Linked DNA regions of Pseudonocardia sp. HH130630-07. The protein of the gene in region 2 interacts with the protein of the main gene of each other region in a pairwise test. Links are inferred from orthologs where the notes say so. Each region holds a gene or a part of one and is shown on either strand. Other genes may lie near its edges. The genes, in order: ndk and AFB00_RS19860.

Region 1 (2,881 bases), 3.5 Mb from region 2 along the record:
AGCCCAGTGCCAGCCGGGCCGGCTGGACCGAGCGCCGGACCCGGCGCACGGCCTGGACCGCCACCAGCACCGCCGCCACCACCGCGACGACGGTGACGGCGATCGGGCGGTCGTTCGCCGCCACCCCGGCCAGCGCCCAGACGACACCCGCGGCGAACCCGGCGAACCCGGACGTCGACCCGATCACCGACAGCACGACCGCGGTGAGGATCACCAGCAGCAGCACCGCCGCCGTCTGCGGCAGGACGCCCTCGGCGGGCAGTCCCACCGAGCTCCCGGCCGCCATCAGGCCCAGCACCAGCGCGACCGAGGACCAGCCGAGGTACAGCGAGACCGGGAGCCGGAAGGCCAGCCGTTCCGGCAGGTCACGTGCCTCCTCCCGGGACAGCCGGGAGTACGCCACGGCCAGCACCGCGACGAGCGCGACCAGCACCAGCTCCGCGGCGACCACCCAGCGCGCGGAGAACGCCAGGATCCAGAGCGGGTTGAGCACCGCCGAGGCGGCCAGCCACCAGCCGGTCCGCCGGTGGATCGGCCGCCCGCGCTGCGCCGGGAGCAGCGCGTACACCGCGTACACCGCGAACCCCAGGTAGATGAGCCCCCAGATCGAGAAGGCCCAGCCCGCCGCCAGCAACGGCGTGTCGTAGGAACGGGCCACCTCCCCGATCCCGGCTCCGCCGAACGCGGAGACCAGTACCTGCACGATCGCCAGTGCCGCCACGACGGCACCCCGGACCAGGTCCGTGGTGGTCGGGCGCGGGGTGAGCACGGTCATGACGCACATGGTGACCCCCGCGGGCCGGGCCTGCCATCCGGCCGTCGGGCGACGTGATCGACGGACCGGGCCGGATCACCGCCCGGATCGGTCCAGCGGGCGCGCGAACAGGTGGATGTCGCGGTCGTCGCCCGGCGCGAGGCGGACGCCGCCGGGGAGCCGGCCGTACTCGGCGAACCCGCGGGCGGCGTAGAACGCCGGCAACGGCGTCCCGCCCCGGGCGCCGAGGGTGAGCAGCTCCGCCCCGATCTCGCGGCCGAGCTCGACGGCCGCGGCCAGCAACGCCGTCCCGAGGCCGGTCCCCTGGTGGTCCGGGCGGACCATCAGGCGTTGGACGTCGGCCCGGTGCGCGACGAGACCCCGGCCCGGGACGAGCAGGACCGTGCCCAGCGGCGCGGTCTGCTCGCCGGCGACGATCATGTGTGCGGCACCGGCACGGACGTCGTCGATCGTGGCCGCGGCCAGGGCCCGGATCTCACCGGGATCGGCACCGGGCACGAAGTCGACGGCGCCGCCGGCCTCGGTGACGGCGATCCAGAGCTCGCCGAGCGCCTCGGCCGCGCCGGGCTGCGGGGTGGCGACCCGGTGGGTGACCGGGGCGCCGGCGCTCACAGGTTCGGGAACCAGAGCTTGATCTCGCGGTCGGCGGACTCGGGGGCGTCCGAGCCGTGCACCAGGTTCGACCCGGTCTCCAGGGCCAGGTCCCCGCGGATGCTGCCGGGGGTGGCCTTCTCGACCGGGTCGGTGCCGCCCGCGACCTGCCGCCAGGCGGCGATGGCGCGCGGGCCCTCGACGACCGCGGCGAGGACCGGGCCGGAGGTGATGAAGGAGATCAGCTCCTCGAAGAAGGGCTTGCCGTCGTGCTCGGCGTAGTGCTGGGTGGCCAGCTCACGGTCGACGGTGCGCAGGTCGAGGGCCACGATGTCGAGGCCCTTGCGCTCGATCCGGGAGACGACCTCTCCGACGAGCTTGCGCGCGACACCGTCGGGCTTGACCAGGACGAGAGTGCGTTCAGTCACGCGGGCCAGGGTAACCACGCCCGGTGAGCGCCCCGGAGGCGGTCACTCCTGTTGCTGCGACGGCAGCGTCCCGGCCGCCATCCGCCGCTCCACCTCGCGGCGCATCCACATGAGGACACCCCACACGACGACGAACGCACCCGCGACCACCAGCAGCGACGGGACGAACAGGAGCGCCGCGACGACGAGCAGCGCCTGCAGGCCGAGCGCCGCGAGCAGCCCCCAGCTGCGCCGCTGCAGACCGGACACCAGGATCATCGCCACGGCCAGCGCGGTGATCACGACGGCGCCCAGTGCCGTCGAGCCGGTGCCGAACCGCGGCAGCACCAGCAGCGCGAGCAGCACCACGATCGCCTCGAGGATCAGTGTCGCCGCGACGACCCCGCGGGCGCCCTTCATCGGGTCGGTCGCGGGCGGTCGCACGCCGTCGGGGACGCCGGGGATCCGCGGGGCGTCCCCCGGCTCGCCGGTGCTCACTCGGGCTCCTTGCCGAACAGCGCGCGGGCCTCGCCCGCGGTGACGACCGACCCGGTGACGACGACGCCGACCCCCGACGCACCGCCCTCCTCGGCGATCTCGCGGCCCTGCTCGACCGCCTGGGCCAGCACCGGTTCCACGCTGACCCGCTCGGAGCCGAACACCTCGGCCGCCAGCGCGCCGAGCTCGTCGGCGTCCATCGCCCGGGGCGAGGAGTTGGTGGTCACGACGACCTCGTGCAGCACCGGTTCGAGGCCCTCCAGGATGCCCCTGGCGTCCTTGCCGTGCAGCACGCCGAGCACCCCCACCAGCCGGGTGAAGCGGAACTCCGAGGTCAGCGCGGTCGCCAGGGCGGCGGCCCCGGCCGGGTTGTGCGCGGCGTCGAGCAGCACGGTCGGGGTGTCCGGGCCGCCCTCGACCGGTTCCAGCCGGCCCGGGGAGCGGACGGACGCGAACGCCGCCCGCACCGCGTCCGGGTCCAGCAGCTGCGCGGTCCCGGCCCCGACGAGCGCCTCCGCCGCGGCGAGCGCGACCACCGCGTTGGACGCCTGGTGCTCGCCGTGCAGGGGCAGGAAGACGTCGTCGTAGCGCCCGGACAGGCCCTGCAGGT
Region 2 (8,575 bases):
ATGCCGGAGGCGATCCGCAGCTGGGCGATCACCAGGTCGCGGTCGGTGACCTGCTCGGTGACCGTGTGCTCGACCTGGATCCGCGGGTTCATCTCGATGAAGTGGTGCTTGCCGCGCTCGTCGAGCAGGAACTCCACGGTGCCCGCGTTGACGTAGCCGATCTGGCGGGCGAAGTTCACCGCGTCGGCGCAGATCCGGTCCCGCAGCTCCGGGTCCAGGTTCGGCGCCGGGGCGATCTCGACGACCTTCTGGTGCCGGCGCTGCACCGAGCAGTCCCGCTCGAACAGGTGGACGACGTTGCCGTCGCCGTCGGCGAGGATCTGCACCTCGATGTGCCGCGGGTTGACGACGGCCTGCTCCAGGAACACGGTGCCGTCGCCGAAGGCCGACTCCGCCTCCCGGCTGGCCGCCTCGATCGCGTCCCGCAGGTCACCGGGCTCGGCGACCCGGCGCATGCCGCGCCCGCCACCCCCGGCGACCGCCTTGACGAAGATCGGGTAGTCGATGCTCTCGGACGCGGCGAGCAGCTCGTCGACGTCCGACGAGGGCTCCGAGGACTCCAGGACCGGGACGCCGGCCTCGCGGGCCGCGGCCACGGCGCGGAACTTGTTCCCGGTCAGGTGCAGCACCTCGGTGGGCGGCCCGACGAAGGTGATGCCCTCGTCGGCGCAGGCCCGCGCCAGGTCCGGGTTCTCCGACATGAACCCGTAGCCCGGGTAGACGGCGTCGGCACCGGCCTTTTTCGCGGCCCGGATGACCTCGTCCACCGACAGGTACGCGCGGACCGGGTGACCGACCTCACCGATCTGGTAGGACTCGTCCGCCTTGGCCCGGTGCAGCGAGTTGCGGTCCTCGTGCGGGAAGACGGCGACCGTGGACACGCCCAGCTCGAACGCCGCCCGGAACGCCCGGATGGCGATCTCCCCACGGTTGGCCACCAGCACCTTGCGGAACATCGCCTCTCCTCGTCCAGTTCGGCGTCGACACCCGGAAACGGGGGTGCCCGCGGCGGCGGGCGGACGATCCTGACACGCGGGACTCCGCCACCACCACCGGACGACCACGTGGCGGGACGGCCCGGGGACCACCCGTCCGGACCGCACCGCCGCCACCGGTGTTCCGGTAGCAAGGAGGGATGAGACACAGCGTCCGGCGCCGGGCCGGGCACCCGGCGGCACGGCTCGTGCTCGGGTCCGCGGCGGTCGTGCTGGCCGGAACGGCGGTGGTCGTGGTCGTGGGTGCCTTCGTGCAGGTGCTGCTGGTCGTGCTCGTGGCCCTGCTCGTGGTCGGGGCCTGGAAGGCGGTGCGGCGCCCGGACCGGCACCAGGTCTCCGGTACCCCGCCGGCCGTGGCACCCACCCGGGTGACCGCCGAGCAGCAGTGGCGCCGGGCCCGGGCGGAGCACCAGCGGGTGCGGGCCGAGTTCGCCGCCCACGAGACCGACCCGATGGCGGTCCTGCGCCGTCCGGCGCTGTCGGACGTGGCCGTCCCGAGCACCGCCCGCTTCGTCGACGCCTTCGCGGCCGCGCAGGCCCTCGACACCGACGGGTACCCGGGTGAGCCGTACGGCGCGTCGTACGCGCGGGCGGTCGAGCACGCCCGGCGGGCGTGGCGGGCGGCGGTCGAGGCCGCCGACCGGATCCGGCTGGCGGGGCTGACCCCCGACGAGCGGCGCGCCGTGGAGCGGGTCGTCAAGCTGCTCACCACCGCCCGGGACTCCGACTCCGAGCCGGAACGGCTGGCCGCCTACGCGCGGGCCCGCACCGAGCTGGACCGGCTCGACCGCGCGGGGACGGTGCACCTGCCCCGCCCGGCCCGCGCCCACCTGGACGCCAGGGCCCGCGGCGAGCTGCCCGGCGGCTGACGCCCCGTCACGCCTTGTCCAGGTAGGCGGCCCGCTCGGTGTCCCCCAGCGTCTCCCCCACCAGGTCCCGCAACCGCGGGTGCCCGCTCAGCTGCGGGTCGTGCCCCACCAGGTCCCGCGCGTAGACCTGGGCCTTCGCGATCACCTCGCCGTGGCGCAGCAGCGAGAGCAGCTTCAACCCGGACCGGGACCCGGACTGGCTGGCGCCCAGCACGTCGCCCTCCCGGCGCAGTTCCAGGTCGAGCCGAGCCAGCTCGAACCCGTCGGTGGTGCCCGCGACCGCGTCGAGCCGCTCGCGGGCGGTGGTCGCGGCGGGCATCTCGGTGACGAGCAGGCAGAGCCCGGCGGCGCTGCCCCGGCCGACCCGGCCGCGCAGCTGGTGCAGCTGGGACAGGCCGAACCGGTCCGCGTCGAGCAGCACGATGCCGGTCGCGTTCGGCACGTCCACCCCGACCTCGATCACCGTGGTCGCGACCAGCACGTCCAGCTCGGCGCGCTCGAAGGCGCGCATCGTCGCGTCCTTCTCCTCGGGCGGGAGCTTCCCGTGCAGGATCCCGACCCGCAGCCCGGCGAGCTTCTCGGTGATCATCGGGGCGATGTCGAGCACCGCCAGCGGGGCGCGCCGCTCGGACCCGCCCTCCTCCGGTGGGGGCTCCTGCAGCTCGGCGTCGCCCGCCTCGGTGTCGCCGACCCGCGGGCACACCACGTAGCACTGGTGGCCGCGCTCGACCTCCTCCCGGATCCGCTGCCAGATCCGCTCGATCCAGCCCGGGTGCTCGGCCAGCGGGACGACCGTGGTGGTGATCGGCGAGCGGCCGCGCGGCAGGCCCTTCAGCTCCGAGACCGCGAGATCGCCGTAGACGCTCATCGCGACCGTGCGCGGGATCGGCGTCGCCGTCATCACCAGCATGTGCGGGGCCCGCTCACCGCGCGAGCGCAGCGCGTCGCGCTGCTCCACGCCGAAGCGGTGCTGCTCGTCGACCACGACCAGCCCCAGCTCGGCGAAGCCGACCGTGTCCTGGATCAGGGCGTGCGTGCCCACCACGATCCCGGCCGCGCCGGACTGCGCGTCCAGCAGCGCCCGGCGCCGGGCCTTGGCCCCCATCGACCCGGTGAGCAGGGTGATCGACGTGGCGTCGTCGGCCGCGTCGAGCTCACCGGCCCGGCCCAGCGCGCCGAGCATGGCCCGCAGCGACCGGGCGTGCTGCGCGGCGAGCACCTCGGTGGGGGCGAGCATCGCGGCCTGCGCCCCCGCGTCGACGACCTGCAGCATCGCCCGCAGCGCGACGATCGTCTTGCCGGCGCCGACGTCGCCCTGCACCAGCCGGTTCATCGGGTGCCCGGCCGCCAGGTCCGCGGCGATCTCCTCGCCGACGGCCTGCTGCCCGTCGGTCAGCGGGAACGGCAGGTCCGCGTCGAACGCCGCCAGCAGGCCGGTGCCGGTGCGCGGGCAGGCCGGGGCGGGCCGGGCCGTCGCGTCGGCCCGGCGCAGCGCCAGCGCCAGCTGGACGCCGAGCGCCTCGTCCCAGACCAGGCGGTGCCGGGCGGCATGGATGTCGGCCTCGGCCTCCGGCACGTGGATCCGGCGCAGCGCCCGGCCCAGGCCGGGCAGCTTCTCCCGCTCCCGCAGCGACTCCGGCAACGGGTCGGTCGGGTCGTCGACCTGGTCGAGGAGCTGGCGGACCGACCGGGCGACGGCCTGCGAGGTCACCTTGGCGTTGGCCGGGTAGACCGACAGGAACGGGCGCAGCGAGTCGTTCTCGTCGATCTCCTCGAACTGCGGGTGGGTGAGCTGCAGCCGCTGGTTGAACACCCCGACCTTGCCGGAGAAGACGCCGACCACCCCCGGCTTGACGAAGCCCTGCAGCTTCCAGCCGTTGAAGAAGGTGCAGTCGAGCTCGCCGCCCTTCTCGTCCCGGATGACGGCCTTGAGCATCTTCCCGCGCCGGGCTCGCATCTCCCGCAGCTCGGCCCGCGCGACCTGCGCGACCACGGTCGCGTGCTCCCCGGCGACCAGCCCGGCGATGTCGGTCAGCCGCCCCCGGTCCACGTAGCGGCGGGGGTAGTGCCGCAGCAGGTCGCCGGCCGTCTCCAGGCCCAGCGGGGCCAGCGCGTCGGCCGCCTTCTTGCCGAGCGGGCCGTCCAGCCTGCTGTCGAGGTCGAACCCGTCCACCTACTCCACCCCCAGCACCAGCGGGTAGTCGCCCTGCTCCCCGCGGTGCAGCACCACGTCGACCTCCGGGTGCCTGCGCCGCAGGTCCTCGGCGAACCGCTCACCCAGCGCATCCTCGGCGGCCGCACCGAGCAGCACCGTCACCAGCTCCCCTCCCGGCGTCAGCATGCGGTGAGCCAACCACAGCGCACCGACGGCGAGATCGGGGGCGATCAGCACGACCTCGCCGTCGGAGAGGCCGAGCACCTCGCCCGGGCGGCACGGCCCCGCCCAGGTGAGCGCCTCGGCCTCGGCGACCTGCAGTCCGCCGGTCCGGGTGGCGGCCGCGGCCTCGGCCATCGCGACGACGTCGTCCGACGCCCGCCGGTCCGGGTCGTGCACGGCCAGCGCCGCGAGCCCCTGGGGCACCGAGGACGTCGGGACGACCACCACGTCGGTCCCGCCGTCGCCGGCGGTCGCGCGGACCTGCCCGGCCGCCGTCTCGGCCAGTGTCCGGCGGTGCGCCGCGCACGGCAGCACCGCGACGTGCGCCGCTCCGGTCGCCCGGATCGCGGCCCGCACCTCGTCGACCGTCGGGTCCGGGTCGGCGACCAGCACGTCCCCGCCCGCGGCCCTGGCCAGCGCGCCCGCACCGCTGCTCTCGATCATCAGCAGCACCGCGCGGGCCCGGGTCGGCACCGCGGCCGGCAACGCCTCCACCCGGATCGCCGCGGGCCGCCCCGCCGACAGTCCCGCCTCGACCGCGGGCCCGGCCTCGGTGGTGTGCACGTGCACGCCGACCGTGCCGGCGCCGTCGCCCGCCACCACGACCGAGTCGCCCAGCCCGCCCAGCCGGGCACGCAGCACGGCGAGCGCCGCGGCCCCCGGATCGGCCAGCCGGTAGGTGACCTCGTAGACCGGCTGCGGCACCGGGGCACCGGCGGCCGGCAGGTGCTCCGGGGGCGGCCCGCACCACGGCGAGGGGGCCGGGCCGGGGTCCCCGCCGAGCGCCTCGACGAGCGCGTCGAGCACCGCGACGACCCCCAGCCCGCCCGCGTCGACCACGCCCGCACGGACCAGCTCCACCGGCCGTTCCGCGGCCCGGGCCAGTGCCTCGCGCGCCGCCCGGGCGGCGATCCCCGCCGCGCCGGGCAGGGTCCCCGCGCCGCCGCGGTGGGTGGTCGCGTGCGCGAGCGCCGTCGCCGCGGCGTCGAGGACGGTCAGCGCCGTCCCCGTCCGCGGCGCCGACAGCGCGCGGGACGCCAGGTCGGCGGCGCGGCGCAGGGCCCCGGCGAGCAGCGCCGACGCCCCGGCCGCGGTGCCCGACGCCAGCTCCTCGGCCACCCCGCGGAACAGCTGGGACACGATGAGCCCGGAGTTGCCCCTGGCTCCGCGGACCGCCGCCGCGGCCAGTGCGGCCGCAGCCCGCGCCGGGCCGCCGTCCAGCGGCGCCGATCCGGCGGCCCGTACCGTGAGCAGCAGGTTCGACCCGGTGTCGTGGTCGGCGACCGGGAAGACGTTCACCCGGTCGATCTCGGCCCGGGCCGCGGTGAGGCGCTCGGCGGCCGCGTCGATCCAGCGGCGCAGCAACGCGGTGTCGAACGGCGGGGCCACGGCTCCACCCTAGGCGCGCCGGGCCCCCGCGGAGACCGCGGTACACCGATCGCTAGACTCGTCCTTCGAGCCCAGGCACGCCCGGGCTTGGTGAACTGTTCGTCAAACCCTGAGGAGTGTCCGACGTGGCTGCCGTCTGCGACGTCTGTGGCAAGGGTCCGGGCTTCGGCATGTCCGTCTCGCACTCGCACCGCCGCACCCACCGTCGCTGGAACCCGAACATCCAGACCGTGCGTACCGCGCTGAACGGCGGGAACCGCCGGCGGATCAACGCCTGCACCTCCTGCCTGAAGGCGGGCAAGGTGGCCCGCGTCTGAGACGCGGAACAGCATCACGGCGAAGGCCCGGCTCCTCCACGGAGCCGGGCCTTCCTCGCGTCCGGGGCCAGGACCGGGTTCAGCCCATCATCTGCTTCCACCAGCCGGTGCGGGCACCGCGCACGGTCAGCGATCCCATCCCGACCTTGCCGTGCACCGTCAGGTGCGGGCCGGGGCCCGCGGTGCCCGGCACCTTCGTCCGGATCTCGCCCCAGGACCCGGCGACACCGTTGACGTCGGCGGTGCCCCCGGCCGGTAGCACGATGACGATCTCCCCCATGCCGGTGGCGATCTCGACGTCGATCCGCTGCGGGAGGTCGCGCACCTCGGACAGGTCGAGGTGGATGGTGCCCATGCCGGTGGTCAGGCGCAGCGCGGCGGGCACGTGCCAGTCACCGGCCCGGCGCAGCGTCCCGGCCCCGGTGCGCAGGCTCAGCGGGGTGCCGTCACCGACCGGACGGGCCGGACCCGCGGCGACCGGTGACGCGCCGGGCAGGTCGGCCAGCGGCGGGCGCAGCTCCCCGGCCGTGCGGGCGGCGTAGACCACGCCGAGGCGCTCCTCCAGCTCCACCAGGGTGATCCGGCCCTCGCCGAGCGCCGCGTGCAGGCGCTGCGCCGCGGCCTCCCGGTCGGCGTCCGATATGCGTATCTCCTCCGGGTCGGTCACGGGGACGACAATAGCCGCCGGGACCCGGCCGGGCCGCGGACCCGCTCAGGGCAGCTTCCAGTCGACGGGGTCCCCGCCGATCTCCTCCAGCAGGTCGTTGGCCCGGCTGAACGGCCGCGAGCCGAAGAAACCGCGGTCCGCCGACATCGGCGAGGGGTGGGCCGACTCGATGCACGGGACGTCGGTCAGCAGCGGGACCAGGTTGCGGGCGTCACGGCCCCAGAGGATCGCGACCATCGGGTCGGCGTCCCGGTCGACCAGGGTCCGGATCGCCTGCTCGGTGATCTCCTCCCAGCCCTTGTTCCGGTGCGAACCCGGCTCGCCGGGGGCCACGGTGAGGCACCTGTTGAGCAGCAGCACCCCCTGCTCGGTCCACGGCGTCAGATCGCCGGAGGACGGCGCGGGGTGCCCGAGGTCCTCGGTGTACTCGCGGAAGATGTTCTGCAGCGAGCGCGGCAGCGGGCGGGTCTCCGCCGCCACCGAGAACGACAGCCCGACCGCGTGCCCGGGCGTCGGGTACGGGTCCTGGCCCACGATCAGCACCCGGACGGACTCGAACGGCTGCTGGAACGCGCGCAGCACGTTCGCGCCCGCGGGCAGGTAGCGGCGACCGGCGGCGATCTCCGCCCGCAGGAACTCCCCCATCGACGTGACGGTCTCGGCGACCGGGGCGAGCGCCTCGGCCCACCCGGCCTCGACGACCTCGTGCAACGGCTTCGCGGCCATCAGCCCTCCAGCTTCCGCAGCTGCGCGCGGAACCGGCGGCCGCGCTCGACATAGGACTCCACGGATCGCCGCCAGCGGTCGGCGGGCACCTCGTGGCCCTCCCGCACCCGGGCCGGTACCCCGAGTGCCATCCGGTGGGCGGGTATCTCGGCGCCCGGCGACACGACGGCGCCCGCGGCGACGACCGCGCCCTCGCCGATCTCCGCGCCGTTCAGCACGACCGAGCCGGACGAGATCAGCGCCCGGTCCGCGATCGTCGCGGCCTCGATGTGCACGTTGTGCCCGACGGTGACCTCGTCGCCGATGACCGTGGCCCGGCGCAGCGTGGTGTGGATGATCGAGCCGTCCTGGATGCTGGTGCGGGCCCCGACCTCGATCCGGCCGTCGTCACCACGGAGCACCGCGGTCGGCCAGACCGTCGACTCCGCCCCGAGGGTCACGTTCCCGATCACGACGGCGTCCGGGTGGACGTAGGCGGTCGGGTGGATGTCCGGTTCGGCGTCACCGAGCGCGTACAGAGGCACACCCGCAGGGTACGAGTGGGGCCGGAACGGTCAGTGCGGACCCCCGGGCCCGTTGCGCTCCGGGCCCGCGGCCCGCGCGTCGGCGTCCATCCGCTCGGCCAGGTCGTCGACGACCAGCGCGTCGCGGTCGATCGCCCCGCTGCGGTACGCCGACCGGCCGACCACCTGGGAGATCACCGGCGCGGTCAGCACCTGGAACAGCACGACGAGCAGCAGCGTCGAGGAGTTCTCGAACTCCAGCCGCACCGCGACGCCGAGCAGGATCAGCAGCAGCCCGAGGGTCTGCGGCTTCGTGGTGGCCTGCAGGCGCGCCGGCAGGTCCGGCAGCCGGACCAGGCCCAGTGCGCCCATCAGGCAGGACAGGCCGCCGGCGAGCATCAGCACGGCCGAGAGCACCGTGGTCACCGTGTTCAGGTCGGGGAGCGCCATCAGCGGTGCCGCTCCCATCGCTCGACGAGCCGGGCCGCCGTCGCCGACCCGACCAGCGCGATCAGCGCGACCGCGGCCAGCAGCGGGATGTTCGACCCGTCGGAGTAGATCGCGGCGTACACCGCGGCCGCGGCCACGATGAGCACCACGACGACGTCGAGCGCCGCGATCCGGTCGAGCGTGGTCGGTCCGCGCAGCAGCCGCCACATGGTGAGCGCGCCCGCCGCGGTCAGCATGGCCAGCACGATCATGTAGACGATGGTCACCGCGGCCGCCCTCCCG

Evidence for each region.
Region 1: the proteins of AFB00_RS19860 (region 2) and ndk interact in binary tests that used the Escherichia coli proteins (3 or more experiments, as listed by UniProt). The link is inferred for Pseudonocardia sp. HH130630-07 from one-to-one orthologs.

What each region holds. Positions count from the first base shown.
Region 1 is NZ_CP013854.1:653,504-656,384, forward strand. The notes cover bases 90-2,881. They hold ndk (nucleoside-diphosphate kinase), read right to left. Parts: upstream 1,795-2,881; coding sequence 1,384-1,794; downstream 90-1,383. Other genes in these bases: AFB00_RS03175 (tryptophan-rich sensory protein), read right to left, coding at 90-775; AFB00_RS03180 (GNAT family N-acetyltransferase), read right to left, coding at 851-1,387; AFB00_RS03190 (DUF4233 domain-containing protein), read right to left, coding at 1,837-2,271; AFB00_RS03195 (bifunctional folylpolyglutamate synthase/dihydrofolate synthase), read right to left, coding at 2,268-2,881. Outside these bases: more of AFB00_RS03175, read right to left, coding at 1-89. UniProt on the Escherichia coli protein: Major role in the synthesis of nucleoside triphosphates other than ATP. The ATP gamma phosphate is transferred to the NDP beta phosphate via a ping-pong mechanism, using a phosphorylated active-site intermediate.
Region 2 is NZ_CP013854.1:4,200,842-4,209,416, reverse strand. What follows is about bases 5,501-8,406. They hold AFB00_RS19860 (uracil-DNA glycosylase), read right to left. Parts: upstream 7,341-8,406; coding sequence 6,660-7,340; downstream 5,501-6,659. Other genes in these bases: AFB00_RS19845 (monovalent cation/H+ antiporter complex subunit F), read right to left, coding at 8,293-8,406; mnhG (monovalent cation/H(+) antiporter subunit G), read right to left, coding at 7,895-8,293; AFB00_RS19855 (gamma carbonic anhydrase family protein), read right to left, coding at 7,340-7,864; AFB00_RS19865 (DUF1707 SHOCT-like domain-containing protein), read right to left, coding at 6,027-6,614; rpmB (50S ribosomal protein L28), read left to right, coding at 5,756-5,947. Outside these bases: AFB00_RS19890 (pyruvate carboxylase), read right to left, coding at 1-956; AFB00_RS19885 (hypothetical protein), read left to right, coding at 1,136-1,864; AFB00_RS19880 (ATP-dependent DNA helicase RecG), read right to left, coding at 1,872-4,037; more of AFB00_RS19875, read right to left, coding at 4,038-5,500; more of AFB00_RS19845, read right to left, coding at 8,407-8,559; AFB00_RS19840 (Na+/H+ antiporter subunit E), read right to left, coding at 8,556-8,575. UniProt on the Escherichia coli protein: Excises uracil residues from the DNA which can arise as a result of misincorporation of dUMP residues by DNA polymerase or due to deamination of cytosine.